Regions from separate parts of the Lysinibacillus sp. NPDC097231 genome, predicted to be linked through region 1. Evidence: riboswitches for the same ligand, from Rfam matches in the RefSeq annotation. Region 1 holds a riboswitch; each other region holds the start of a gene.
What was found. Region 1 has a riboswitch for thiamine pyrophosphate ahead of thiW (energy coupling factor transporter S component ThiW). Riboswitches for the same ligand answer to the same signal wherever they lie in the genome.
Positions count from the first base shown of each region.

Region 2: it holds a riboswitch for thiamine pyrophosphate, as region 1 does, so the genes downstream of both, ACIQXF_RS02710 (ABC transporter substrate-binding protein) here and thiW (energy coupling factor transporter S component ThiW) in region 1, are expected to answer to the same signal.
Region 3: it holds a riboswitch for thiamine pyrophosphate, as region 1 does, so the genes downstream of both, thiT (energy-coupled thiamine transporter ThiT) here and thiW (energy coupling factor transporter S component ThiW) in region 1, are expected to answer to the same signal.
Region 4: it holds a riboswitch for thiamine pyrophosphate, as region 1 does, so the genes downstream of both, thiC (phosphomethylpyrimidine synthase ThiC) here and thiW (energy coupling factor transporter S component ThiW) in region 1, are expected to answer to the same signal.

Region 1 covers NZ_JBIWDH010000011.1:4,955-12,720, forward strand. The annotation lists gene ACIQXF_RS08785 (ABC transporter permease) at 1-469, shown strand, start outside; gene ACIQXF_RS08790 (ABC transporter permease) at 466-1,263, shown strand; gene ACIQXF_RS08795 (ABC transporter substrate-binding protein) at 1,260-2,333, shown strand; gene ACIQXF_RS08800 (MFS transporter) at 2,538-3,734, shown strand; TPP riboswitch at 3,812-3,919, shown strand; gene thiW (energy coupling factor transporter S component ThiW) at 4,037-4,537, shown strand; gene ACIQXF_RS08810 (VWA domain-containing protein) at 4,704-7,298, opposite strand; gene ACIQXF_RS08815 (vWA domain-containing protein) at 7,282-7,766, opposite strand, start outside.
Region 2 covers NZ_JBIWDH010000002.1:182,741-190,506, forward strand. The annotation lists gene ACIQXF_RS02700 (MFS transporter) at 12-1,292, opposite strand; gene ACIQXF_RS02705 (TetR/AcrR family transcriptional regulator) at 1,474-2,082, opposite strand; TPP riboswitch at 2,281-2,391, shown strand; gene ACIQXF_RS02710 (ABC transporter substrate-binding protein) at 2,566-3,561, shown strand; gene ACIQXF_RS02715 (thiamine-binding protein) at 3,563-3,853, shown strand; gene ACIQXF_RS02720 (ABC transporter permease) at 3,850-4,623, shown strand; gene ACIQXF_RS02725 (ABC transporter ATP-binding protein) at 4,601-5,350, shown strand; gene ACIQXF_RS02730 (TatD family hydrolase) at 5,340-6,089, shown strand; gene ACIQXF_RS02735 (hypothetical protein) at 6,125-6,301, opposite strand; gene ACIQXF_RS02740 (solute symporter family protein) at 6,397-7,766, opposite strand, start outside.
Region 3 covers NZ_JBIWDH010000015.1:7,620-15,385, forward strand. The annotation lists gene ACIQXF_RS10775 (polyphosphate kinase 2 family protein) at 1-775, opposite strand, end outside; gene ACIQXF_RS10780 (hypothetical protein) at 979-1,692, shown strand; gene map (type I methionyl aminopeptidase) at 1,717-2,472, opposite strand; gene thiT (energy-coupled thiamine transporter ThiT) at 2,752-3,312, opposite strand; TPP riboswitch at 3,451-3,558, opposite strand; gene ACIQXF_RS10795 (magnetosome magnetite crystal formation protein family) at 3,684-4,019, shown strand; gene ACIQXF_RS10800 (hypothetical protein) at 4,283-4,405, shown strand; gene ACIQXF_RS10805 (AAA family ATPase) at 4,560-7,640, opposite strand; gene ACIQXF_RS10810 (exonuclease SbcCD subunit D) at 7,637-7,766, opposite strand, start outside.
Region 4 covers NZ_JBIWDH010000030.1:22,370-30,135, forward strand. The annotation lists gene ACIQXF_RS16740 (response regulator) at 40-1,194, shown strand; gene ACIQXF_RS16745 (S-layer protein) at 1,284-2,876, opposite strand; partial or broken gene ACIQXF_RS16750 (methyl-accepting chemotaxis protein) at 3,216-3,317, opposite strand; gene ACIQXF_RS16755 (hypothetical protein) at 3,443-3,679, shown strand; gene ACIQXF_RS16760 (AEC family transporter) at 3,790-4,719, shown strand; TPP riboswitch at 4,849-4,963, shown strand; gene thiC (phosphomethylpyrimidine synthase ThiC) at 5,189-6,967, shown strand; gene ACIQXF_RS16770 (ABC transporter substrate-binding protein) at 7,261-7,766, shown strand, end outside.

The DNA.
Region 1 (7,766 bases):
CGGCTTGTATGGCCCATTAAATGCATTTATCGAAGTATTTGGTTTTGATCCGCAGCAAATGCTATTCACTGACATTAGCTTTGTGTTCGTATCCGTTTATATTTTTATTCCATTTATGATTTTACCGATTTTCAACTCATTAGATCGTTTAAACCCGGCACTTATTTATGCAGCACGTGATTTAGGAGCATCTGCCTTTACTACATTCCGTCGCGTTATACTGCCATTAACAATGGACGGCGTAAAATCAGGTATTCAAGTTGTATTTATTCCTGCATTATCACTCTTCATGATTACTCGTTTAATTGCAGGAAATCGTGTCATTACACTTGGTACAGCTATTGAGCAACAATTCCTGGTGACACAAAACTGGGGTATGGGTTCTACAATTGCTGTTTTCTTAATTTTATTTATGGTGATTGTGATGTTAATTACGGGACAAAAAGATAAAGGAGGTCGCGTACGATGAAAAAACTATCTGCTACAGCAAGAGTGTATTTAGCGATTGTTTTTATCGTTTTGTATGCACCTATCTTCTATTTGGTTTTCTATTCATTCAATAGTGGCGGATCAATGAATAATTTTGAGTCCTTTACGTTAGAACATTATAAAGCAGTGTTTGAGGATTCACGCCTACTCGTAATTCTAATTAATACAGTCATCGTGGCATTACTTTCTGCATTGATTTCTACAATCATTGGAACATTAGGAGCTATAGGCATTGTTACTGTTAAAGATTCAAAAATGCGCAATACATTACTTTCTTTAAATAATGTATTAATTGTTAGCCCTGATGTTATTATCGGTGCAAGCTTTTTAATTTTATTTACAATGATCGGTATTAAATTAGGTTTTACTTCAGTGTTATTAGCACATGTAGCGTTTAGTGTGCCAATTGTTGTATTAATGGTCTTACCGAAACTATTAGAAATGAATAAATCATTAATCGATGCTGCATTAGATTTAGGTGCAACGAAGAAAGATGTAATGATGCGTGTTATTTTGCCGTATATTCAACCTGGTATTTTTGCAGGGTTCTTCCTTGCCTTAACGTATTCTCTTGACGATTTTGCGGTAACGTTTTTCGTGACAGGTAACGGCTTTAGTACTTTATCTGTTGAAATTTACTCTATGGCACGTGCCGGTATTTCCTTAACGGTTAACGCTATCTCTGGTTTAGTATTCTTTGTAACGGTTATAGTCGTAGTTGGCTATTACTTCATTACAAGCCGCGCCAATAAAAGAACGGGGGGGACTCAATGAAGCAATTAATTCAAGCAACAATCGCAATCCTTGTCGTTTCCGCCCTTCTATTCTATGCTGCTGACACCCTGAGTGCAGGTGGTGGGAAAAGTGGAAAAAATACGTTAACGATTTTTAACTGGGGAGAATATATTGACCCCGATTTGCTAAAGCAATTTGAGAAAGAAACAGGCATCCACGTCATTTATGAGACATTCGATTCCAATGAAGCGATGATGACAAAAATTCAACAAGGCGGTACGGCTTATGATATTGCAGTACCTTCTGAATATATGATTGAAAAAATGAAGGAAGAAAACTTACTTATTCCTTTGGATAAAACCAAACTCCCTAATTTTAAAAATATCGATCCTTATTTTTTAGACTTACCATTTGATGAGGACAATAAATATTCTGTTCCATATTTCTGGGGAACAGTTGGCATTGTCTATAATCCAAAACTCATTGGTCATCTCGATTTCTCATCTTGGCAGGACTTATGGGACTCCTCGTTAAAACGAAAAGTCTTTTTAGTTGACGGGGCACGTGAGGTTATCGGTATGGGCCTAAATAGTCTTGGCTACTCACTTAACTCTCTAAATGACCATGAGCTACGTGAAGCAACTGATAAATTAATTACATTGGCACCAAATGTTAAAGCCATTATTGGGGATGAAATTACGCCATTGATGATTAATAACGAAGCAGCAGTAGCACTCACTTGGTCTGGTCAAGCAGCTGATATGTTGTCAGAAAATGAAGACTTAGACTTTGCTGTACCAGAAGAAGGCTCGAACTTATGGTTTGACAATATGGTTATCCCAAAAACGTCAAAAAATATAGAGGGTGCACATGCCTTCATTAATTTTATATTGAACGCTGAATCGGGTGCTAAAAATGCTGATTATGTAGGCTACTCTACCCCTAATATTGCAGCAATGAAATTAATGGATAAAGAAGTTGTGTCTGATGAACGCTTCTATCCTTCTGAAGAACAACGTAAAACATTAGAAGTTTATAAAAACTTAGGCCCTGATTATTTAGGTAAATACAATGAGCTGTTTTTAGAATTTAAAATGGGCATTCGATAAACCATTTAAAGCTGTTCTCACGTTATTGACGTAGAGAACAGCTTTTTCCTCATTTAATACGAATGCACTCGATCATGTTAGTATGAAGCTTTTCCATTCATTAGATTGCAACCCTATAACCTTATTTCAGACTTCTAGTCAATAGCAAAGGTACAAGCCTTGTGGTAGACTGTAGTATATTTGATTAGAAAAGGGGGATATTCGATGACCCAGCAGAAGTCTAATAAGGCGGCTTTGTATATTTTAATGTTTAATATGTTTATCGCAATGGGGAGTATTGGGATTATTATTCCTGTTATGCCTGAGTATTTAAAAATATTCGGTGCTGCAGGCCAAGTTCTTGGCATGCTTATTGCAACGTTCGCCTTTGCACAATTCGTATTTTCTCCAATTGCTGGGAATCTTTCGGATCAATACGGTCGGAAGAATCTTATTATTTTCGGCCTAGTAGTAACAGGGCTTGCACAAATTGGTTTTGGACTTTCTACAGACGTGTGGATGCTCTTCCTGGCACGCTTTTTAGGTGGCCTCGGTTCAGCATTTATTGCACCTCCTATTATGGCTTTTGTAGCAGATGTTACAACATATGAAGAACGAGGTAAGGGGATGGGAATGCTAGGAGCAGCCATGTCTCTTGGCTTTATGATTGGACCAGGAATCGGTGGCTTTTTATCAAAAGTAAGCTTACATTTCCCATTCTATACGGCTGGATTTGCTGCTATTTTAGCAGCGTTACTATCATTTTTCTTATTACCATCAACAAAACCAAACTCTGCGAAAAAAATACAAAAACAAGACAATCTAGTGAAGCAAATGGCACGTTCCATACATATGCCTTACTTTGTTATGCTTATTATAATGTTAGTATTCTCGTTCGGTATTGCTAATTTCCAAACAACTCTATCGCTGTTTGTTACTGAAAAATTCAATTACACACCCGTGGATATTGCCATTATCTTAGTTGTAGGTGGTGCTTTCGGTGTAGTGGTACAAATGTTTATTATTACACCGCTCTTTAATCGTTTCGGTGAGATGAAAGTGGTATTAGTCAATTTATTTATTGCAGCCGTTTCTATTTTCTTAATTTTATTTGTTTCTGGCTTTGCACTTGTTTTAACTGTAGCGACAATCTTCTCTACTGCCACTACATTAATTCGCCCTGCTGTTAACACGCTCATCTCGAAGCTCGCTGACAATGAGCAAGGGTTTGCGGCTGGTCTTAATAATGCATATATGAGTCTTGGTAATATGATTGGTCCAGCTTTAGCGGGTATCCTATTCGACTGGAATATGAACAGTCCTTACATTTTCGGGGCTATCATTCTAATGGCCTGCTTCTTCCTTGCCCTTATTTGGACAATGAAAAGAGCACCACATCTTATGCAGTCTGATTCGAAATAGTCTGACAAGTCATTGACTATTTGTAGTAGTATGTTACATTTATGTTGTTACGCTGCTCAACAAAAAAATGAAATAATTATTACCACTAGGGGAGTCTTTAAAAGGCTGAGACGTGTATTGTTATATACGGACCCTTTGAACCTGATCTAGTTCACACTAGCGTAGGGAAGTGGCGACGCTTGCTTTTTAATATGTAAATGCAAGGCCGCTTCCTATTGTTTTTCAGGAAGTGGCTTTTTTTCGTGCTAGAGGTCTAAGCGGCGATAACAATTAAATTTAAATATTTTAAAGGAGCGGACATTATGTCAATTCGAAAATTAACCATTATGGCCTTATTAGTGGCAATTGCTGTAGCAGGCTCTGCCTTTGTTTCAATTCCGACAGGCATAGCACGTGCATATCCAGTGCAGCATGCCATTAACGTTATTGGCGCTATTTTTCTTGGACCAGTGCCTACTGTTATGGTCGCCTTTGTTACTGCGATTATTCGTATTTTAACAGGCACAGGTTCATTGTTAGCTATACCTGGTAGTGTCATTGGCGCACTGTGCGCAGCCATTGCTTTTAAATATAGCGGCAAGCAATGGCTAGCAGGTGTTGGTGAAATGTTTGGAACAGGAATCATTGCCTCATTCATTGCAGTACCTTACGCACATTTATTAATGGGAACATCCGTAGCTGCATTATTTTTCATGCCAGCCTTTTTAACATCAAGTACTATTGGTGCCATCTTAGGCGTTGTCGTTGCTAGTAATCTGCGAAAGACCGTATTTGTAACTAACCTTAATACAATGCTTAAATAGCCTGGTTTATAGAAACAAATTAGAGCATTATCGAAACTATTTGAGCTTTTATCGAAACATAATGTCATTTTATCGAAACTTTTTGTGCCTTTATCGAAAAAATTCCTTAACAAAAAAAGAAAAGATGGCACATTGCTAAAAGCGATGCACCATCTTTTTGTGTTTACTATCTTTTTTTCATGCCCTTTAATAGCTGGGCAACATTTGTATCCTCTGCCTGCAGTTGTTTTTCCTCTACAAGCTGTTCGTTTCTCTTCGGCCTTGTTAGGAAGCCCCAACCAAAGCGTCGTATTGTTATATCAATGAAGAACAGTAGCATCCCCGCTAATAAAAGCCAGGTTGTAATATTTTGACGTTCTGCACCTTTTTTCGTAAATTCACGGAATACTTCCTCCGGCTCTTTCAAAACGGAGCCGCCTGTTTGTTTTGTCAGCTCTTCTGTTAGCTTGTCATTCACTGGACGTAACTCATATTCGGCACTATACGGAACACTTAAGCCTGCCTGGTAAATAGCTTCGTCTTCATCTGCAATGCGGAAGAAGATCAGTCCTGGTTCTGCCTGTACAACCGCTCGAACTTGTGACGCTGAAATGGTTTCAAGTTGTGTTTCAAGTTCTTCACCAGATTCGTTAACAGCTACAATATCTAAAAACGCTACTTCATTTGTTGGATCAGTTATCATAAATGAACCGTCTGACTCTAGACGTACATCATAGGCTACATCATTATAGCTCGGTAGCATCTGTGAAATAAGCGTTTGCCAAAACGTACCCCAGTCTTGCCATCTTGCCCAGTCTCCTGTCCATTTTCCTGTCGAATCAGTAGTGAAAGCGAATGTCTTGCCAAGGCCATATTGCCACTGCGCTAGCACGGGATCCTCCTTCTCACTTTCAGCGATCACAGAAGCCCCCTGCTTTGCTGTCGTACCGATATAAGCATTCATTTGAGGTACACCATTTGCAAATAACGTGTTCCATCCAGATGCATTATAGATAGTTGGATAAAATGGGCTATCCTCTATATATGTGCGTGAAATCATTGCCGTTTCACGAGATAAAATCGAAGGGATGGTCTGCTCATCAACAACGTCGTAGAATCGTCCACTGCCCATTTCACTAAGTGCTTCAAGTAAATTGGCATCTGCATCTTGTCCAATGGCTACAGTAGACAATGTCACGCCATTGTCTTTTCCTTCAGCGATTAAATCTTCGTAATTCCCTGGCTGTGACTGTCCATCCGTTAATAGAATAATATGCTTACGCTGTAGCTTTAAATCAGCTAGGTTTTCATAAGCTTTTGCAAGTGAACCATAGATTTCTGTTCCTCCACCTGGTGTTACAGATAAAATGGTGTCTACAGCTTCTTCCTTATTGCCAAGCGGTCCAGTTTCGATAATTTCCCAAGGTCGATCATCGAAAGCAATAAAGCCGAGTGTATCTTCTTCTCTTAACATTTCAACTGAACGAGCAGCCGCCTCCTTAGCGAGCTCTAGCTTCGCTCCAGACATACTGCCAGAACGGTCAAGCACGATAACAAGTCCTAATGATGGTAATTGTTCCTTACCTTTAATCTCCATTTCAACTGGTAGTAACGTTTCGATTGGTGTTTTAAAATAGCCACCCAAGCCAAAACTATTTTCGCCACCGACCATTGTAAAGCCGACACCGAAGTTTTTCACTGCCTGTTCAATTACATTCATTTTTGCCTCGCCTACTAAATGCCCTGGCACATTATCAAAAATAATAGCATTGTATTGTAAATAACTTGAAAGTTCATTTGGTAAACTTTCAGCACCCACAACATCATAGGAAATGGATTGGCTACCAAGTGATGCAGCGATAGGTGATGCTGTGTCATAGCCGTTAACGATTAATAAATGTGGTTCACTTTGCACCATCGTAACACTTGTTAGTTTATTATTTTCAAAAATGGCATCTTGTTCAACTTGCATGAGTGCCTCATATTTTACAAGTCCCTCTGCTGTTGCTGTATGTTTATACGTAAATACATTTGAACCTTGTGCAAGCTCCACTGCCTCACGATGAATGAGTTTATCATTTTCATATAATAATAATTCCCCTTGTCCTGCCGCAGTTGCTTGAATTTCAGTCACCAACTGCTGCTGCTCCCCTATATAAGCCACTTGTGGGGTTACAAAGCTTTTAAGTGATACATCGTTAGCAACAGGTTGGCTAAACGGTACTACATCAACACTAATGTTTGAACCTTTAAACTTTGAAGCAAAATCTAAGGCATCTCCCTTTGTTTCATTGCCATCCGTTAACAATACTAGGCGTGTTGCTTTTTTTGGATCTACGATACCTGAAGCGAGCTGTAGGCTTTGCTCAATATTCGTTTGATCTGTTGACTTTATGGCTGTAAATTTTGGTACTTCCTTTAATGAATTTGATAAAATGGCTTCCGTTTGCAGTGTCGATGAAAAAGAATAAATCCCTGCAAGCTGTTTATCCTTTTTCGACTGTAAACTTTCCTCTATAAAATGAGCCATCTCATCCTCTGTACCATTCATGGAAGCAGAACGGTCAACTAAATATATTATTTGTTCTTCCTTTACAGGTAATAAAATATAAGGCCCTGCAAGTGCGAAAACCAAGCAGCAAATTGCTACAATGCGTATACCTAGTACCACGATATGGCTCTTTTTTAGTCGCTGACGTTCACGCCAATAGGTCCAACCAAAATACGCAAATAAGGGAAGTAACAGCAACAATGCTAATGGCATATCAATTCGTAAATCCACGACGTCGTTGCACCTCCCACTCTGAAACAAGTAATACTAAAATAATGAGGATGAGCCAAGGCACGAACGAAGTTTTCGCTATTTCTTCTTTACCATTGTCCTGAAGCTCTCCCAATGTATAACTTGTCCCTTTTTCAATGACACGCTCTTGAGCTTGAAGCTGTACAATAAAGTGCTTTTCTTCATTGTTTGAACGTGCTGTATAGATCCCTGGCTTCATTGGAGCTGTTAATAAACCATTCATAACAGACGATAAAAACTGATCATCTTGGGAATATACACTCCATTCACCCTGTGCTAAAGCCACAGCACGTTGCTCATTTGGTGTAAAAATACCGAGTGAACCAATTGATTGTGAAAGCTGTTGTTCAACACTCCATAAAAATAACGGAAATGAAGGATAAAGTGGCCAATCTGTATCTGCAATATCAGCTAATACTACAATATCTCCTTCAGGTGAACGCTGTA
Region 2 (7,766 bases), on a different contig from region 1:
AGGGGGTAAAATTAATAAGAAACTGGTACTTTACTTTCATTCCGTTCACTACCTTTAGAGTATAGCGTTTTTGTTATGATGTAGTACAAAAATGTACCAGTTAGTCCTAGAATAAGGAGCAATCCACCCATATATATGGGGCGAATCCATTCACCAACGATGATCAATAACGAAGATACAATCATTGCTCCGTAGATAGTCAAGCTATTAAAAGCCATATAGGTGCTACGAGCGTTAGATGGGGCAAGTTCTCCTATCATCGCTTGTTTAATAGGAACATACATCAGCTCACCAATCGTCCCAATAAACATGGCCATAAAAAGAAACAACACGTTATTTGAAAAAGCAAAAACACTAAAACATATAGAAAAGATCAACATTCCTGTAACGAGAGTCCAGCGATCACTACACTTTTTAAATAAGAATAAAACAACACTTGATAGAAGAACTACAAGAATAGTATTCTCTGTTCGGAGAAAACCTAGCATTTTTGTGCCATCTATCATGAAATTTATTCCAAACAATGAAGCTGAGTGTTGGGCTATATCTTTTTCAAGGCGAATCCCAATATAGTTTGGTAAAGACTGTTCCAAGGTGAAAATCAAGATTGCTCCGAAAATATAATACATAAATACCTTATCTTTTAAAACGGTTGAATAGATTTGAAACATCTCTTTTGATGAAAATTTTTTCTTATGATTAGAAGACTTAGGTGCAGGTTCTGGTGAATAGGTTTCTGTGATGAAGAATACGGTCATGAATACAGATAACAAAGAGATGATTGAAATGCCAATAAATAGCTCAAATAAGTACCTTTTAGATGCTCCAATGATTCCTCCGATAGCAGTTGATAAATTACTCAACCAGTAGCTAATTGTAAATACGAGCTTTCTCGATTCAGCATTAGTAACATCAATAATCATAGCTTGTGCGGCTGGCTGAAACATTCCTCCACAAAACATATTGATGATAAAGAATGCTGCAGAAATATAAGGAAGGTTAAACCAAGGGGAATTACAAAGCGCTATTAACAAATACGAAAGCAATAGTCCAAGTTCAGCATAAATCATTATTTTTTTTCGCCCTATTTTATCTGAAACATGCCCTCCGATAAAACCTCCAATAACGCCACTAATCACAATTATTATAAGAATAATACCCGTTTTAGTAGCTCCGATTTTCTGGGTAAAATAGATTGCTAGAAAAGGGATAACAGCCATTGAAATAAGGCTGCCTAGAAATTGCATGGCTAGGCGAAGTTTGACGTTAGGATGGATATCTCTCAATTTCATATAAATCACTCCTCACATATTAAGAAGAGCTCTTTCTGATAGAATTTCCGTTGATCCAGTCAGCGGAAACCAAAAAGAAAATCATCCAAACTATTTTTCATGATGATCAAAATATTATCTACAGGTGCAGACCTGTTTTTTGAGTTACCTAATTTTAAAGATAAGAGCGAAGGAAAGGGGCTTATTTATTAGAGATAGGTCCAAATAATCTCAGAGCTTGTCTCGATATATCCTTCCACAATGAATTTGTATATTCATCAATAAACGTTAAACGCATTCCGTTTAAGATGGATAAGTATGACTCAGCAATTAATGAAGGTGATTCTTCATAAAAGTAACCAAGCCTTTGACCTGCTTCAATAACAGGATAAATACAGTCTATAAATGTATTTACGAAATCGTTTAGTTCGTTAAAAGGCTTTGGAAATCGATCAGGTCTTGCAATAACTTGCTGAATTAGACGTAGGTATTCACTTCTCGTTGAAAATATGTGTACATGGCAATCTACCATTTTCTTCACAACTTCAAGAGGCTCACCTTTAAAGTGTTCTTCTATCTCAAAAAAATATGGTTTGATTTCCTCCAAAGGCTCCAAAATGGCTGTTTCATAAAGTGCTTCTTTTGAATCAAAATACGTAAATACCGTACCAAAGCTAACTCCTGCCTCCTTAGCTATTTCGGCAACTTTTGTCTCTGCAAAACCATTCTCACTATATAATTTAATCGCGGCGTTTAGAATAGTAGATCTTTTTCTTCTCTTTTTTTCATCATTAGTAAGTCTAGGTTCCATTTAGATACTCCTTTCAACAAATGATTGATTGATCAATCAAATTTTATTGTATTTTGTTTCCATTGTCAATATGATGAAGTATTTTTACTTCTTAAATGAATAAATTTATTTCAAAAACCATTTACAGCGCTTTCGGTAAAGAGAGCCTTGTCTTTTATAAAGAGATATGGGTATAATAATCAACGAAAAGTTCATATGGAAAGAATGTGGGGGGGCTGGTAGTTGCCAGCTGAGATTGTGTCCGATAGACGCTGACCCTTTGAACCTGATTTGGCTCGTACCAGCGTAGGGAACATCTATTCAAAAAAAGAAAGCTTTTGATATTGATTGTAAAACGTCTGGGAGGAATCCTAGGCGTTTTTTATGTTGGCAAGCATTTGCTGTTTGCACAAACCTTGGGGCAGACAAACCGTGGATGCGCTTTCTTCTGGTTGTAACATTCACTCATGAACACTTTCACACTATTTACTGGGAGGTTTCAACATGAAAAAAAGGTTATTGATCCTGATGGCTACACTTTTAACATTAGTGGGCTGTAGCGCAAAAGAGGATACAAAGGATACGAACGTATTGAAAAAAGTATCCGTCGTGCTAGATTGGACACCGAACACCAATCACACAGGTTTATACGTAGCGAAAAAACTTGGCTACTTTAAGGAACAGGGCTTGGACGTTGAAATTTTACTACCTGGTGAAGCGGGTGCAGACCAGCTTGTAGCATCTGGCAAGGCTGAGTTTGGCGTAAGCTATCAGGAGGCGATTACACAGGCTCGTGTGCAAGATGTACCTTTAGTATCGATTGCGGCGGTTATTCAGCACAATACATCTGGCTTTGCCTCTATCGCATCTAAAGGCATTACGTCACCAAAGGATTTTGAAGGTAAAACATATGGAGGTTGGGGGGCACCACTAGAACAGGCTGTTCTTCAATCACTCATGCAAACAGAACATGCGGATATTCATAAGTTGGATATTGTCAATGCAGGTGATTTAGATTTCTTTACGATGATGCAAAAGAATATTGATTTTGCGTGGATTTTTTATGCCTGGACTGGAATTGAAGCAGAACTTCGTGGGGAAAAGCTGAACATGCTTTATTTAACAGATTATAGTAATCAGCTTGATTATTACACACCTGTACTTGCTACTAATGAAAAAATGATTAACAATGATCCAGAGACGGTTAAAGCATTCGTCGCTGCGGCTGCTAAGGGCTATGACTATGCGATTCAACATCCAAATGAGGCAGCAGATATATTACTAGAAGCGGTTCCTGATTTAGATAAAGAGCTTGTGCATAAAAGTCAGGAATGGCTAGCAGATAAGTATCAAGACGACGCTGCTCAATGGGGCGAGCAAAAGCTGACTGTCTGGGAAAATTACGCAAAATGGATGTCAAGCAACAACGTGTTAGAGGGCGAGTTTAATGCAAAGCAAGCCTTTACGAACGACTTTTTACCGAAAAAGGAGACGAAATAATATGGCCAACTCATTAATCAGTGTTCAAATTATACCAAAAACAGAAAAATATGAAGATGTGATTCCATTCGTTGATGCGGCAATTGCCATTATTGACGCATCTGGAGTGGAATATGAGGTACACCCGTTAGAAACGACAATGGAGGGGGAGCTATCGACTTTACTACACATCATTGAAAAAATGAATGACAAGATGATTGAGCTGGGTGCTATTAATGTAATCACACAAGTGAAAATTTTATATCAGCCATCCGGTATTACAATGGGGATGTTAACGGAGAAATATCAGTGAGGGAGCAGGCAATTCAAAAAGGAAGGACGATAATTTTTATCGCCTTCCTCTTATTCATATGGGAGCTAATTGTGCGTTTTGCAGACATTCCACATTGGCTATTGCCTGCACCCAGTGCCATTTTGAAAGAAGGCTGTCAATCGTATGAAACGTTTGTGCCGCATGCCTTTGCAACGGTGCAATTAGCATTACTAGGTCTTGCTATCGGGATATTGTGTGGGCTAACGGTTGCTGTGATATTACATCGTTTTACGTTTGTTCGAGAGCTGTTTTATCCTCTTCTCATTATGTCACAGAACGTTCCTGTGCTTGTTCTAGCTCCGTTATTAATCATTTGGTTTGGGTTTGGTTTATTGCCGAAGCTTATTATTATCTGTCTAGTGTGCTTTTTTCCTATTGTTATTGCTGTAATGGATGGCTTTCGTCAAACCTCACCAGAGTTGAAGCATTATTTTATGATGATTGGGGCAACCAAAGCACAGACCTTTTGGAAGCTTGAATGGCCTTATGCATTCCCAGCTATCTTTTCAGGTATTAAAATTGCGGCAACTTATAGTGTTATGGGGGCTGTCATTGCGGAATGGTTGGGTGCGAAAAAGGGGATTGGTGTTTATATGACATTGGCACAATCGTCATTTCGTACGGATCGTGTGTTTGTTGCGATTTTTGCCATTGTCGCTTTAAGTTTGCTGTTATTTAGTGGTATTCGCTTATTAGAAAAATTTGTTGTGAAGGGGAGAGGACAACATGCTAAGTATTCAAAACATTGATAAATCCTTTGATTCCCTTCAAGTCATTCAAAATGTATCTTTTGAGGTGCAGGACGGAGAATTTGTTGCGATTGTCGGACCATCAGGTAGTGGGAAGAGCACGCTTTTTCAATTGATCGGTGGTGTTTCTTCTATTGATAAGGGAGCTATTCTATTAAATGGTGTAGATATTCAGCAAAAAAGAGGAACCATCGGCTATATGCCTCAGCAGCCTTGCTTATTACCGTGGCGTACGATAATTGAAAATGTCACGATTGTAGAGGAGCTTCATCAAAAACCTAATGTTGAACTTGCCAAGGAGTGGTTAGCAAAAGTAGGTCTCGCATCGTTTGAAAATGCGTATCCCAGTGAGCTGTCAGGCGGTATGCAACAGCGAGTATCATTTATTCGGGCAATTGTCAGTGACAAACCTATATTATGCTTGGATGAGCCATTTTCTGCGCTTGATGAGTTTACAAGGCTTGAAATGCAGTCATGGTTATTATCCATATGGGAGAAATATAGAAAATCTATATTGTTCGTTACCCATAGTATTGAGGAAGCTCTCTTTTTAGCAGATCGCATCATTGTCTTAACGAAGCGACCAGCGACGATTAAAAAGGAGATTGTCGTTCCTTTTACAAGACCAAGACAAGAGGAAATTCGGCACTCCGCAGCATTTACGGCATTAAAGCAACAGTTGTTTACGTATTTAAAAGAAGAAAAGGATGACATTCATGTTGATTGATGCACATATTCATTTAGAACAGTATCAGGAAAAAGAAATACCTGCTTTGCTAGAAGAGGTTGAACAAGTCATTGCGGTTAGTATGAACCTTGCATCGTGTGAAAAAACGTTGATGCTGTCGAAAACCTATGCAAAGGTGAAGGCTGCGTTTGGTTTTCATCCTGAACAAGCTTTACCTAGTAACATTGAAGTTGAGGCGTTATTTGATTGGATAAGCCATCATGCTGATGAAATGGTGGCTGTTGGAGAGGTAGGGTTACCGTACTATTTAAAGCAGGACAAGTCTATTGATTATCATCCGTATATGGCATTGTTAGAACGTTTTATTGTGTTGGCAAAGGAATTAGAAAAACCAATTGTCTTACATGCGGTTTATGAGGATGCGGCACTTGCTTGTGATTTGCTTGAAAAACATCAAGTAACGAAAGCGCATTTCCATTGGTTTAAAGGAGACGAGGAAGTGATTCAACGGATGATTGATAAAGGCTATTTTATTTCCGTTACACCCGATTGTACGTATGAAATGGAGATCCAACAGCTCATTAAAAAATATCCACTTGAACTGATCATGGTGGAAACGGATGGGCCATGGCCATTTGAAGGTCCTTTTGACAATAAACGTACGTCTTCTCGGATGATGAATCATTCAATAGAGGTCATTGCATCGATAAAGGGGCTATCAACACAGGAAGCGGCAAAAATGATTATTCAGAATACAAAATCATTTTATAATCTATAGAAAATAAGCAAATAAAAAAGCAGTATATAGAATGTTTATTCATCTATACGCTGCTTTTTGTATTTTGTAAAATTGCGTTCTATTGTCTCGCGCTTTGTCTTTGTGACACGCTCATGCGTACTGAAAGGGGAGGATTGACGATTTTGTTCAACATCTTTTCCTTTTGTACGCTTTATATGCATGCGTTTCTTTCTTGCTCTTGATTGTGACAAGGTACCACCTCCAATGCTTCTTATCAATATAGTACCGAATGAAGAAGAAAATGTAAAACCTCGTAAGTATATAACTTACGAGGTAATTGTCATTATTAGTGAGATACGTCCTGTACAGAAATACCTGTGTTTGCTTTAACATCCACTTCGCGATATTTCTTTTCATCACTTTCTTTAGAAAGTAATGTTCCAATGAAACCACCAAGGAAACCAAGCGGTACCGAAATTAAAGCTGGATTTGTTAACATAATTAACGGCTCACCAACGAAAATAGCTTTTCCTTCAACTGGATTCCAGATGTTTGGTGAAACTGCAACAAGTACTAATGCAGAGATTAAACCTGTTAACATTGCCGTTACAGCACCAGCTGTGTTAAATCGTTTCCAGTAGATTGTATAGATGATTACTGGTAGGTTAGCAGAACCTGCAATACAGAACGCAAGTGATACTAAGAATGCTACGTTTAATGTTTGTGCACCAAGTGCTAAAAGGATAGAAACAACTGCGATTGTGATTGAACCGATACGAGCAGCAAGTACTTGCTCTTTCTCAGTGACTTTACCTTTTTTAATAATTTGACCGTAAATATCATGTGATAGGGCAGAAGCACCTGAAAGTACCAGACCAGCTACTACCGCTAAGATTGTTGCGAAAGCTACTGCACAAACGAACGAGAATAGAATGTCTCCACCAAGTGCTTCTGCAAGAAGTGGGGCAGCCATGTTACCAGCCGCATTTGCTGCGATAATTTCTTCTTTACCAACGAATTTAGCTGCACCGAAACCTAGGAAAATTGTAAGTACATAGAAGATACCTACAATCCATGTAGCCCAAATAACTGAAGAACGAGCTGTTTTCGCATCCTTTACTGTAAAGAAGCGCATTAGGATATGTGGAAGACCAGCAGTACCTAATACAAGTGCAATTAACATTGAGATTGTATCAATACCATTTGTATATTTAAGACCAGGATTTAAATAAGCTGCACCGCTATCAGTAGCAGTTTCCATTTCTTTGAACATCGTTGTAAGACTGAAGCCAAACTCTTTTAATACTAAGAAGGAGATAATAACTGTACCTAACATTAAAAGACAAGCTTTAATAATTTGTACCCAAGATGTTGCAGTCATACCACCGAATAGTACGTATGTTGTCATCATGACACCTACGATTAAAACTGCAATCCAATAGTCGATTCCTAAAAGTAATTGAATAAGTGCTCCTGCACCAACTAGTTGTGCAATCATGTAGAATAATACAATTGTAATAGTGCTTAAAGCTGCTGTACCACGAACTTTTGAGCTATCGAAACGAGCAGTGATCATGTCAGCTAATGTGAATTTACCAAGGTTACGTAATGGCTCTGCAACGATATATAATACCACTAAGTAAGCTACTAAATAACCAATAGAGAAGAAGAATCCATCAAATCCAAATAATGCAACTGCACCGGCAATCCCTAAGA
Region 3 (7,766 bases), on a different contig from region 1:
ATGATTCAGCATCTTCTAAATGAGCCTTATCTAATACATTCGTTAAATGAAGACCACGTTTTTGAGCCTCACGTTCGATATGCGCAATTGTTTCTTGTAGTACCTGTACACGTGCATATTTTTTATCATTACCCGCTATTAAAACCCAAGGAGCACTTTTCTTATCTGTTTTCTCAAACATTTCATTTGCAGCTTCAATATACTCAGGTGCTTTTTCACGATTACGCCAATCTTCATCTGTTAGCTTCCAAGATTTATAAGGATCATTCTCACGTTCATTAAAACGTTTAAGTTGCTCCTCATCCGAGACATGAAGCCAAAACTTAATGACAATGTAGTCCCCTGCAGTTAAAATCTTTTCAAAGTTATTTATTTCTTCGTATGCACGAGTCCACTCTTCTTTTGTTGCGAATCCTTCAATACGCTCCACTAATACACGGCCATACCATGAGCGATCGAAAATAGCGATTTGACCATGCTGTGGTAGCTTTCTCCAAAAACGTTGTAAATAATTATATCGGAGTTCATGAGGCTGGGGTGCCGAAATAGGGTGTACGACATAGCCACGTGGATCAACACGTTCAATTAGTCGTTTGATGGCACCTCCCTTACCTGCAGCATCCATTCCCTCAAATACTAGTATGAGCCCAATTTTGTTGTTTAATAAAAACTGTTGGGCATTTAACATTTCATATTGGAGTACTTTTAACTTCTTTTTATACATTTTTTTATCTAATTCAATTGCTAAATCTAGATCTTTTAAATTTTGAGTCATTCAATTTCCACTCCTTATATTTGTATATTTTTTATTGTACTAAAGAAATATTTGGATGCCTATACAAATGGTAAATTGTAGATAATTCAAGGAAACAACACAATACATTGCTGACAATTTCCGCTATAATGAAAATGTAATGTTACAGTCCTATACTTATTTGTCTTTTCCCTATACAATTTAACACGAAGGGAGAGGAAAGCATGCCTCGATTTATTTTGATGACAATTAGTTATTTTGTCTCACTCATCCTAACCTTTTCATCCTATTTCATGAATATAAACGGTCAATCTTCGTTAGAAATCTCAAATCGTTTTCCTGTTGTATTTGCACCTGTTGATGTTAGTCATGTAATTTGGATAGTGATTTTCATATTACTTGGTTATTGGTTAGTTATGAATTTAAAAAAGACATCTATTAAACAGACTGTTCTCTTTAGTAGCATATGTATAATACAGGCATTAGCAATTTTCACATGGCATCATGAACTATATATTGTATCACTTGGCAGTACGCTAATTTTAGTGTTGTATTTGTTTCTGTTGTACAATACGTACCCACTTAACAACAATTCACTGTCTGGTCGCACCCCCTTCTCGATTTACTTCGCATGGGTTACATTTATGTTGATGACAAACACAAGCTTTACGCTAACCTCTTATGAATGGAACGGTTTTGGCCTTAGTAATCCACTTTGGGCAGTAATTTTACTGACAATTGGAGTAGCGATTGCGCTACATATTCGATTCCATCATTTTGATATCATGTATCCAAGTGTATTTATTTGGTGTTATATCGGGATTGCATTACATAATGGTTTTGATGAGCTACTGGTGACAACAGCCGCGTTGTTTTTATGCGGTGTACTACTTGTCGGAATACTATTTATCAAAAAAAATCCTGCCTACCAAAAATAATTGGTTAGCAGGATTTTTAAGTTATTATTGCTCATCTAATGAAGTTAAAATAATTGGTTTGTCTTTTGTAACGATAACTGAATGCTCGATTTGGGCTACTAATGACTTGTCTGGTGTAACAAATGTCCAACCATCACCAGCTTCAACAATATGCTCTGCTTCCGCTGAGATGAAAGGCTCAACTGCAAGCACCATGCCTTCTTTCATTATTGTAGAATCCCATGCATCATAATAGTTTAAAATATGATTTGGCTCATCATGTAGTGAACGACCTAAACCATGACCTGTTAAGTTCATAATTACTGTTAAATCATTGGCATATGCTTCACGCTCGACAGCTTTTCCGATTTGGTTTAATTTTGATCCAGCTTTCACTTTTGTCATCGCACGGTCAAAGGCACTTTTAGCTACACGACATAATTTTTCTTTATCTTCATAACCTTCACCAACCACAAATGAAATGCCCGTATCTGCAAAGTAGCCATTTAAGGAACCAGATACATCAATGTTCACGATGTCTCCCTCTTTAATAACACGTTTTCCTGGAATACCATGAGCTACTTCTTCGTTAACACTAATACATGTGTATCCTGGGAAGTCATATTCTCCTTTAGGACCAGAAATTGCTCCTGCTTCAGCAAACATACGACCAGCAATTTCATCGAGCTCAAGTGTTGTCACACCAGGTTTTGTAGCAGCCTTCATTGCTTCACGGATTTCAGCACAAATACGGCCGATTTTTTTAAAGGCTTCAATCTCTTCTTGCGTTTTTACAATCATTTTTAACGTTCCTTTCATCTTATATCTACTCTTTAATATAACATAACTTTCTATGCGTATAACGCTAAACGCTTTAAATATTGTATGCCAGCTTAAATTATAAAGTGCTGAAAACAGGCTCATCATCAAAGGTCGGGGATGACATTTGTTAAAACGTATGTCATTTATATAAGTTGACTTCCGTTGCGACTGAGCGGCTCATCGGATCGGAAATCCCCTCCATGTCATGATGATAAGCTAAATAATAAAAACCCTCCACTCATGTGAAGGGTAAAATATTTATGATTTTCGTTGCATTAATTGAGGTGCTGCTGTAAATAGCAGCACACCGACGATTGCTGTTAAGACTGTTGCTGGTAGCATATATGTTCCATTATAGATAATTGAATAAATCCAAGCATTTTGATCGCCAGCATACTCTGAGAAAAATACTGCGCCAGCAATCGTATGTGCTGCATAACGTAAAAACCCTGCTAATACTGTTCCTAGAATAATATACAGCGCCATTTTCGTTTTGTTTAGATTTTTTGCAGCTTCAAGCACTGGTTGACGTACAATTGCAGCCAAACCAACTACTGTGAAGGCAACTCCATAATCGAGTAAGCCTTGAAACCAATGTACAATGTAGGCACCAAACATTGTTTGCATTACACCGATAAGTAAGCCTGTTGTCAAACCAGGTAGAAGACCCCAACGAAAAGCTATTAAAATTATTGGTACCATCACTAGACTAACCGAGCCACCTTGTGCCCATACTTTAAAGGAAACCTGATCAAGCACAAGGCCAATCGCTGCGAATATCGCAATCTCCACAAGCATTAAAAGTCTTTTTTTGTCCATATTATTCTCTCCTTTGTTCCGATGTAGGATACAAGAGCAGGAATAGAAAAGCGCTGATATGTCTCTTTCTGACATCAATTGTTCATTCCCTGAAGAATGAAAAAACGATGCCAGGACAGAGCCTCACATCGTAAAAGTGTCAGTTTCTATCCACATCCCTACGCAAGTGTTAACTTACAGGTTCAAAGAGTCGAGGCATTACGTGCCAAGTCTCAGCCGACATCATCAGCTCCCCTTGTGGTCGTTACATCTTAATTTTATTTGAACAACCTCATTGTACGCAAACACTTTCATGATTACAACCTTTTCACATTTAATTTTTGAAACTTTACTGTTTTTCATGCGTAAATATTAAAAAAGGAGGTACAACTATGGAGAACCAAAAAATTTTATCTGCATTTAGTTATCTCAGTGTTTTTTTTGCACCCTTTATTGTGCCATTAATTGTTTACTTTGTTTCAAAAGATAGTGACGTAAAGAGACACTCTATTCGAGCACTTATATCTCATTTAATCCCATTCGTGTTTGGAATTATCTTCTTTGCCGTCTTTGTCTTCTCAACCGTATCATTTAACACTTACGACCCATATTCTTCTGGTAGCAATACATTTATGATCGTTTGGTTAGCATCATTTGTCATTTATTTACTCGTTTCTCTAGGAATCGTTATTTGGAATATAATTCAGGCCGTTCGTGTTATCCGATAAGGTTATCAATTAATTCCGTGACATCCACGGGAGGCTTTAGGCCAATAGATGTTTTTTGTCGAGAGCGTAGTTCTAACGCAGCAGCAGCAAAATGGTTTTGTCTGTGCGAAAGCGTAGCGACAGCAACAACATGAAGTTGGTCACTCAGTCGTTGCCACAGGACGTAGCGTTCTTAGACTAAGTTCTACTATTTCAACAGATGTTTGGATACCCGCTGAAAGAAGTAAAACAGGAGAACTATTAGTAAAAGGAGCTGTTATTTTTTGAAAGTATCTAACGTTGTCAAAACCGCGGTAAAGTTAGCACCTATCGTTATTCCAATTGTAAAGAAAGTAATAGCTGCTAAAAAAGGAACAACTCCCAACGTAATTCCACGTAAAAAATAAAGGTACACTTCAATCAGTAGTGCTTTATCACTTACATTTTTTTGTGGGAGTCTTGTACCTGACACTTTGCTTTCGGTACAGAAAAATTACTACCTGTTTATGTAGGATAAAAAAGGCGTACCTCGCTTTATTAAGGGAGGTACGCCTTTTTACCTTACTTTACTTCAAAATATGTTTGACTATGACCATTCATTGTTTTTTCGACATGCAACACTGCGGGCATTGTAGCTTTTAACTCTGAAACGTGTGATATGACACCAATCATGCGTCCAGAGTCCTGTAAATCAATGAGAGTATCGATCGCCTTATTTAATGCTTCTTCATCGAGAGAACCGAAGCCTTCGTCGATAAACATTGTTTCAATGTGGATATTCCCCTGAAAGCTTTGTATCACATCTGCCATACCAAGAGCAAGACTCAAGGATGCATTGAACTTTTCTCCACCCGATAATGTTTTCACATCGCGTAATTGATCTGTATAGGCGTCATAAACATCAAGTCCGAGACCACTTTGCTTGGCATGCTTTTCTAATCGATCGGAACGGCGAAGCTCAAATTGTCCATTAGATAAATGGTGTAAACGCACATTAGCCGCCTCTGTAATTTTATCTAAATAATTGATTTGAATATATCGCTCAAAGGACAGCTTTTTCATGTTCTGACCATTTAGCATTGCATAGAGCTCCTTAACTTTTCCTGCTTCTTTTTCAAGTAAACGAATCTCTTGTGCTGTTTCTTCAATTCTTACAACAAAATCTTCGCAAACTTTTGCAAATCCTTTCATTTGCTGCAATACTTTAAAAGCTTCCTCATATGCTATACGATGCATCTCTAACTTTTCTTCCATTAACATTAAATCTTGTTTCTCTTTCCCTTGAAGATGCTTCTCCCCTTCAGCAATTTGAATCCGCAATGTGTGTATTTGTAAAGTATAATCACTGCAAGCCTTCCGTAAAGCCTCTAATTGCAGTACATTACGCTTTGCAGCAGCAAATTCTTCATAGTTTTCAAAGCCTGCTTCCTGCATGCTTTCTGAAAATAGCTCGCGCTTTTCATCCATTTTCAGCTTCAATTCTTCGAAAGCCTGCTTAGCTATTTCCAAGGCCATTCTAGCATTATTCGCTGCTTCTTTAGAAGATTGCAAGTTTTGTTGGCTGGCATGCCATGCAACTTGTAATGCAGCCTTTTGTGAAGCTATATCAGCAGTCGCTTGCTTTAATGCTTGTAACGTTTTAACATTTTCTGGAATATGCTTTTGTTGTTCTTCTACAATTGCCTGTTGTTTTGTAAATTCCTTCGCTTGGTCAGCAAAATATTGCTCTAGTTTTATTTGTTTTTCTTGCAGTTGCTCCATACTTGCACGTTGATGTTTCTGTTTCATGCGTACATCAGCTAATTGATGATTCACTACTTTTAAAATCACAATTTGTTGCTCTACATATTGTAAGGAAGCTACGATTTGCGCTTGATTCGTTTGATCGATATCATTAGCCTCCAACTGTCCCAGTGCCTCTTGTAGAAGTTGCTTCGTAGAATTCAATAATGCTTCTTTCTCCAAAAACTTACGTTCATCAGTAGCCGCTTTTGCTCGTAAAGCTTCCACTTGTGCTAGTTCAATAATCTCTAATTGCTCTAAATGTGTTTCAAAATGCGTTGTACTACCACAAACTGGACAAGGCTCCCCATCCTTAAGCTGCTGTGCTAAAATACTTGCCTGGCTAGTAATCCATTGCTGCTCTAGCTTTTGAAGAGTCTGCTTACTTTCTTGGTTATGGACGTTAGCAGTAAATACATCACGCTCTACTGTCTCAACTGCTCTAGTGTATTTTTCAACTTGCGTTAGTAATGATACCTGCTCTTTTAGCTTCGGTAGCTGTTCTAAATAACCCTCATAGGGCTCTATTTGCTTTTCATATTGCTCAATTGTTTTTGTTAGTTGCTGTAATTGGCTTTGTTCTTTATCTAGTAGTGTAAGATTATCTCCTACTGCTCGTTTTGCTGTTACGACGTATTGTTCAGCAATTTGCATTTGCTGAAGATTATTTTCGTATGCTTCAAATTTCGGTAATAATGCTTGGAGCTGTATTTCTTGCTGTAGAATTTGCTGACGTTCAGGCTCTTTCGCCTCTTCAACGTTAAATTTCTCTTGTGCTACTATTAGCTGAGTTTCCGCATTTTGCTGCTCCATCATCGCTCGCTGATAGGATTGTTCTTTCCGATTTTGCTCGTTTCGTAAATCGATGCATTGTTGCTCAAGTAATACTAAGCGTTCTGCTTGCTCGGCCAATGCAATCTCACGTTCTTTTGCTGTGTATATATCCTGCTCTTGTAGCAAAGCTTGCAGCTGGTTTTGACGATTAGTCTGTTCATCAAATTGCTCATTAAGTGTTTTTGCCATACTGTAAATTTCTTGTTCTTTTTGATGATATGAGTAAGCTTCTTCATAGCGTTGCTGTTCTAATTGAATACATTCAGTATAGTAGGTATGCTCTTCTTCCAGTGCATTCTTTAGTTGATGCATATTTTCGGTATTGTTATTAATACAAGTAAATAAAGACGATTCACGCTGTGGTAAAGCCCCTGCAATCTGACCAAGAAGATGCTCCTTTAATTGTTTAGCACGCATTAAATCACTTTCCGCATCTTTCCGTTTGGCATCAAGCTTTTTTGTCATAGCCCCAAAGCGATCTGTTTTAAAAATCTTGCGTAAAATAACTTCTTTATTTGTAGAATCAGAGGTTAATAGCTTGCGAAACTCACCTTGTGGTAGCATGACGATTTGGCTAAATTGATCCTTTGTTAAACCTATTATTTCCTGCAGCTTTTTATCTACCTCAAGTGTTTGCTGCTTTTCTACAATACTAAAATCAAGTTTGCCTTCTTTAATTTCAGCCAGTTCAATTTTCTTACCAGTAACACTTTTATTTTTTGCTTTAATATGACCTGGCTGACGTACAATATGATAAGCCTTACCATGCATTTCAAAAACAAGTTCTACCGCAGTGTACACATCATCATCTGCAAACCCGCTTCGTAGCATAGCCGTATCCTGGCGATCCTCACCGCTACCCGATCCGTAAAGTGCATAACAAATAGCATCAAAAATGGTCGTTTTCCCAGCACCTGTTTTTCCGGAAATTGCAAATAAACGATGGTCACCGAGCTGTTGAAAATCAATTACTTCCGTATTTTTATATGGACCGAATGCAGTAATTGTTAACTTTAATGGCTTCATTTTACCGTCTCTCGCTCCTCATCCAATAATTCCTGAAGCATCTCTGTAAATAGACGCTCTGTATCTTGATCTGGCTGTACACCAATTATATCTGTAAAAAATGAACGGAATAAATCAATGTCTTCT
Region 4 (7,766 bases), on a different contig from region 1:
GATATTAATAGTATGACTAGTTTTTAAGGAGGGGATGTTATGAAAATTGTGATAGTAGATGATGAACATTTACCATTAACGAGACTAAAAACCTTACTTGAAAAAAGTAATGTCCCGGAGATTAACGTAATTGGAGAATACACAGAATCTCTAGAAGTAATTGCCCAAATTCAAACTCTACAACCCGATGTTGTATTTTTAGATATTGTAATGCCTGGTATGGACGGCCTTGCACTCGGTGAAAAGATTCAAGAGCTATTGCCAAACGTGGAACTAGTTTTTACCACAGGCTTTGACCAATATGCTATAGACGCTTTCAATTTGCATGCTATAGATTATCTACTAAAGCCTGTGCAAAAGATACGTTTACAGAAAACATTGGAAAGACTGCAACGGATTACCGAAAAGAATCAGCCAAACAAGACTAAGCAAAAGATGATTCAGGTGTTAGGGGATCTGAAGGTGGTTACGCCTAATGGTGATGGGCAATTAATGAAATGGCGTACATCGAAAGCAAAAGAGTTGTTTGCTTATATGCTTAGCCATCGCAATGAAATGATTTATCGAGATACCATTTTGGAGCTATTTTGGCCAGAATCTGATATGGATAAGGCCTCCAAGCAGCTTTACACAGCTATTTATACCATCCGTCAAACTTTGAAAAATTATGGGTTAGAAGGAATGAAAATCTCAAGTCCTTTGCTGAATTCAGGCTATAAATTATTGGTAGAAGACGTGGTAATCGATGTAGAACAATGGCTAGAACAATTAAAGTCTTTGCCTCCACTTGGACAGGGTACAATAGAGGCGCATGAGCATGTATTCCAAGCCTATACAGGCGATTATTTGGGTGATAGCGATTATTTATGGTCAGAAAGTGAAAGAGAAAGACTAAGACGTTTATGGTTACACCATGCGCAGCAATTAAGTGAATATTATATTGAACATGAAAACTATCTTGCTGCTGTGAAGGTGCAAGAAAAGGTTCAGTCATATTTCCCTGATGAGGAAGAAAGTTATTTTACCTTGATGAAGCTCTATAATTTACAGAACAATGCTGCTGCTGTGGAGGAGCAATATTGGCTATTAAATAAAATGCTACAGGAGCATATAGCCGTGAAGCCAAGTGAGGAAATTAAAAAATGGTATCGAAACTGGAGTAAAATGAACGTAATTTCACAAGTGAATATTTAAAATTGAAAGGGACTCCTTATTATTAAGCTGAGTCCCTTTTAATAATAGTACTTTCCTTAGTCAAATAATATGTTATTACACTCACTGATTTAATAATTATATTGGTAATAGTTAATAGCATCATTTAATTTGTCAATAGCGTTAGTCACATCGTATTGTGTCGAATAATAATTATCTACAATACTTTGAGCTGAATTAATAGCTGAATAGAAAGTATCTTTAACTGATTGGCTCTTGTAAGTATCTTGAGGATTATATAGATTCCAAGCATAATTAATTAAGTCTGATAATTGAGTTTTATCACCATAATATCCATTATAACCATAACCATACTTCTGAGCATTCTTGTAAGTCGATATAGCATTGTTTAAATTATTCATAGCATTGGCAATATCGTTTTGAGTAGAGTAGGTATTATTCACAACTGATTGAGCAGATGAAACAGCCGAAGCTAAAGCATTTTTCTCTGATTCAGTTGTCCATGGTGTGTTATATGGTACGTTGTAACCATCCCAAGATACTGTTACATACTGAACAGAATAGATAAGTGATTGAAGTGAAGACTTATCACCATAACCATATTTCGTTCCAGTTTTTTGAGCAGCTTGATAAACTGCTAATGCAGTTTTGTACTGTGTAATGGCATTGTCCACTTGCGCCTGTGAAGCGTTGGCGTTATTAGCTATTGCTCTTGAGCTAATTACTACATTTTCGAATGCTGTACGCTCAGCTTGTGTTGTCCATTTCTCTGTTGCTAAAGTGTCATTTCCATAAATAGACACGGCAACGTAAGGAGGTGATGCGATTAATTTGCTTAGTTCTGTTTTATTCGAGACAGGTAGAGTTACAGATGCTGATTTATCATCCACTTGTACATTGTTAACTATATGTCCTGAATCTAATGCCACCTTTTCCCCACTCTTGACAATTATTTGCTCAATTTTACCATCTCCGTACAGGCTAAAATCATCTTCCACATCGATTGTCAGCTTATCAATATTGGCTGCCGCTTCAAATGCAGCAACTTTACCTTCTACAATGACTTTAGAAATCGTTTGGTTGGAAGTCACATTTACTTTCGTACGGTTCAAATTAATTGTTGAGGATTTAACGTCTTGTAAAGAAACATATAACCAATTTACTTTTCCCGCCAAAGTCTTGAATGTGATTGACTCATCAACAGCTACGTCATCAAGCGTAATCTCTTTTTTTACTCGATTCGTTACGATAAGTTCACCTTCAATATTGACATTCTGAACTTCCATATAATCCGCATTTACAGTTAGATTTCCTGAAATATCTGCGTCTCCGCCGTTAAAATATACGGCTTTTTTGCTCGTGCCAGCTTTATTTAATGTTAGTGCTGTAACGCTCGTAATTTCACCGTTCTTTACCACAATTGTAGCTTGAGCATTCGTTAATGCAGTGATATTCGATGTTTTAAAGAGGGGCTTCAGCGACTTATTGATTCTGAATGAACCATTGGATGTACGTACCATATCTTTAGTGATATTTGTAATCGTAACTGTTTGCCCCAAAGGTACTTTTGTTTTGGCTGCAGCTACTTGAATTGAGTGGTTTACAGAAGAATCACCAGAGGCGGCATTTGCAGGTAGCACTGGCAATACCAAAGTGGCTGTCATAGCAGTTGCCATAAAAGTCGATAACGCTTTCTTTTTCATTTAAGTCACTCCAATCATAGTATTTAATAGATAATATAACATATATTTCAATATATTAGTATACGAAGGGATGTTTTACTATATATCCATAAAGCAAATGAATCATTAGTCCTTTTCTCGGAACGTCTTGTTTATGTAATGAAATGCTTAAAATTACTCATAAATAAGTAAAATTCTGCATTATTCGATAATTATGTTGTTGTGATACATTAGTCCATCCATTATGATTTTTTTATAAAACGGGGGTGTTATAATGGGAAAACCTAGGGGTGTTGCTTTGAAGTTATCTTCCCTTATTATAGGATTATTTTTAGTGTTATTTCTTGTTTATACTATGATAATAACTTCTGTTTCATTTTTGGATTGCTCTGCTAACTTTCGTACTTCCTCGGCAACTACAGAAAAACCTTTCCCATGTTCACCCGCGCGAGCAGCTTCTATAAATTTCTCTTCTACTTTTTTGAGTTAAATCACCTTTGCTGCAGATTTAAGAGAGGCGCGTAAAAATGAGCTTTCTCGTTCTATTGCGGTATCAATCAATATGTTAATGACTAAACTTTCTTCTATTGCTAGAGCGTAAAAATCAAGCTATTATGGCGATTCAAAATATATCTGCAATATCGGAGGAGACGGCAGCGTCTGCTGAACAAGTAAGTGCATCTGCTATAGATCAACAAGCAGAGCTACAAAAGGTGGCAGAATCCATCGATAACATGGAAAAGACTTACAAGAGGTTGTTAATCGATTTAAGCTTGCTTAATACAAGAATGACTACCAACCAGATATGTAAATATGAAAGGTAGCCTTTTTTTCTGCAAATTTGTGGGATTACTATTTCTAATAGGCAATCATGAGGTGCATTGACCAAGTAGATAAACAGCACTACTATAGGAAAGGAGAGGGGGACATTACCATGATGTATCTCGGAATGATTTTCTTTCAGATTGTCGCTCCTATTTTAGTGCTACTTGTACTTGGCGCAATTCTTCAAAAAAAATTCCGTTTTAATTTAAAGGCACTTTCGCAACTTATTACATACTGTTTTATGCCAGCAGCAGTTTTTGTGAATTTGTATGAAACGAGTATAGAACTATCGGTGCTTGGGGAAGTTGCATTGTTTATCCTCCTCTTTATTGGTAGCCAAATGATGCTTAGTCACTTTGTAGCGAGGGCATTAGGTCTAGTGAGAACGGAGGCAGCAGTGTTTAAAAATAGCGTTGTCCTCATAAATTCCGGCAATTACGGTATTCCAGTCGCACAAATGATTTTTGTGACACAGCCAATTGGTGTAGCCATTCAGGTTATTCTAGTGATATTTCAAAATATGACCACGTATACATACGGCTTGTACAATTTAATTTCTTCAACAAAGTCAGGCATGGCAATCGTAAAAGATTTTCTCAAAATGCCTATTATTCATGCGCTTATTATTGGTGTAGCTCTGAACTACTTTGATATCACTGTACCTCAGTTTATTAAAATTCCGATAGATCATGTGGCAGACGGTTTTATCGCTATAGCATTAATAACATTAGGTGCACAACTATCACAGCTTGAAATCAAATCTATGTTCAATAAAACGGTATTCATTAGCTGTTTTACACGATTAATCATAGGGCCAGCTGTAGCTTTACTTATTATTTTTGTACTTGGCCTAGACGGTGTCGTAGCACAATCCCTTTTTATAGCCAGTGCCTTTCCGACATCGCGAAATAGCTCTAGTCTTGCATTAGAATATGACGTAGAATCGGCAACAGCTGCACAAACAGTATTGTTTTCAACGATTGTGAGCTGCATCACAGTGACAATTGTTATTTACGTAGCGGAACTGTTGTTTACCTAACAGCTAGACGCCCTCAGGAAACGCCTAGACGGAACGGAAATCAACCACACGTTATGATGATAAGACAAAAATTATCAAATGAAGCTTCCATCCCTTAGTAATATCTGCTACACTAGCATCAAACTAAATAGCATTAACTAGGGGAGTCTGATGAGTCAGGCTGAGAGGGAAACGCTTAGAGGTTTCTTGACCCTTTGGACCTGATCTGGCTCATACCAGCGTGGGAAAGTTAACCATTGTTGCAATCTATATTATTTGCGATAACTATACTTTTACATTGATAGCCGGATCCAAAATTTTTTGGATTCGGCTTTTATTTTTTAATCTGTAGGTGTCAAACAGATAAAACCTCCGAACGCGTTGTTTATCTGTGCGAAAGCGAAGCGACAGCAAAAGAAAATTGATTTTTGTTGGAGTGAGCTAGATTCGGTCCTTGTATGAAATTTTCTATAAGGGAGAGAAGTAGGTCATGACAACAGTTAACGAAAAGAATATTACAATTATGTCGAGCTTTGATGGTAGCAAAAAGGTTTATGTAGAGGGATCGAGACCTGATATTTTAGTACCAATGCGTGAAATTACATTAAGTCCGACGACAGGCAGCTTTGGGGAAGAGAAAAATGCGCCAGTTCGTGTTTATGATACGAGTGGTCCATACACTGATCCTGCATATATGGTGGACATTACAAAAGGATTGCCTGCCTTATGTAGTGCATGGATCAGTGAGCGGGATGATGTTGAAGAATACGAAGGTCGTACCATCAAGCCAGAAGATAATGGATTCCGCAATGCTGATGATCCACGTATTAAAGAAAATGTTTTTCCGGATTTATCTAGAAAGCCTTTGCGTGCGAAGAGAGGTAGAAATGTAACACAGCTTCACTATGCAAGAAAGGGAATTATTACTCCGGAAATGGAATTTGTAGCCATTCGTGAAAATATGGACCCTGAATTTGTGCGCTCAGAAATCGCGGCAGGGCGTGCTATTTTGCCTTCTAATATTAATCATCCTGAGGCCGAGCCGATGATTATTGGACGCAACTTCCACGTGAAAATTAACGCCAACATTGGGAATTCTGCTGTATCATCCTCTATTGCGGAAGAGGTAGAAAAAATGACGTGGGCAACACGTTGGGGTGCCGATAACATTATGGATTTGTCGACTGGTAAGCATATTCATACGACACGTGAATGGATTATCCGAAATGCCGCAGTGCCAGTAGGAACAGTACCTATTTATCAAGCGTTAGAAAAAGTAAATGGTGTGGCAGAGGACTTAACGTGGGAAGTGTATCGTGATACGTTGATTGAGCAGGCCGAGCAAGGTGTTGATTACTTCACGATTCATGCAGGGGTATTACTGCGTTATATACCATTAACTGCTAATCGTGTAACAGGTATAGTGTCTCGTGGAGGCTCAATTATGGCACAGTGGTGCTTATATCATCATCAAGAGAGCTTTTTATATACACATTTTGAAGAAATCTGCGAAATTATGAAAACATATGATGTTGCCTTTTCTTTAGGTGATGGTTTACGTCCAGGTTCCATTGCAGATGCAAATGATGAGGCACAGTTTGCGGAACTGGAAACGCTAGGGGAATTAACACAAATTGCTTGGAAGCATGATGTACAGGTGATGGTAGAGGGACCAGGGCATGTGCCAATGCATCTTATTAAAGAAAATATGGACAAGCAGTTAGAGGTATGTAAGGAAGCTCCTTTCTATACATTAGGGCCACTGACAACAGATATTGCTCCCGGTTATGACCATATTACATCAGCCATTGGTGCTGCAATGATCGGTTGGTTTGGTACAGCAATGCTGTGCTATGTAACGCCTAAAGAGCATCTGGGGTTACCAAATCGTGAGGATGTTCGTGTTGGGGTTATTACGTATAAAATTGCTGCTCACGCGGCAGATTTAGCGAAAGGGCATCCAGGAGCACAGCAGCGTGACGATGCACTATCTAAGGCACGCTTTGAATTCCGCTGGCGCGATCAATTCAATCTATCCCTAGATCCAGAGCGTGCAGTGGAATATCACGATGAAACATTGCCTGCAGAGGGAGCGAAAACGGCACACTTCTGTTCAATGTGTGGACCTAAGTTTTGTAGTATGAGAATCTCACAGGATATTCGCAATTATGCAAAGGAAAGAGACTTAAATACGACTGAAGCGATTCACCAAGGCATGCAGGAAAAGGCAAAAGAATTTAAGAAGGCAGGCAGTCAGATTTATAAATAATTCAAGTGAAGGCTTGTGTCTATCAAATTAGGCACAAGTCTTATTTTATTTGGTCGTAAAAATTTGGGCTTGGATATTAATAATAAGTTGAAAATTAAATTTTAGTTAGGTTTTTTACCATGTATTTGAAAAAATCCTTACATTTTGCTCCACCTTCACCATATCAAAACTTCACAAGAATCTCACTCTATATTCACTGAAAATTCTTTCTTTTTTCGTTATTCTCACACAACTAATTGATAATATTCAAATAGCTTCAAAAATATATTGAGGAGATGATGATTTTGAGATCAGTGAAAAAGCAATTTTTTCTACTTGCTACATTAATTTGTTTAACTTTTATTATAGCAGCATGTGGCAATGATGAAAAAGCAGTAGAGAAGAAAGAAAAAGCTAATGAACCAAGCAATGTGAATATTGCATTAGGTCATGCTTTAGATTATTTAGGGTTAGATCCTTATGCTAATGGTCGCGAAAATACAACGTTAAAGACGGTAGTTTTTGAATCCTTGGCGTTAGAGACATCATCTGGCCAATTTGAAAGTGCACTAGCTGAAAATTGGGAGGTTAGTGAAGATGCAAAAGTGTGGACGTTTTATTTAAAGAAGGATATTAAATTCCACGATGATACATTATTTACAAGTGATGCAGTTGTTCAAGCGTTTAATCGTTATATGCAAAATAAAGAGTTGTCTAGAAGGTTAGGTATTGAAAAAGTAGAAGCTACTGATGATTATACAGTCGTATTCACATTAACTAGACCATCGGCAACATTTTTAACAGTTGTAGGCTCTTATCA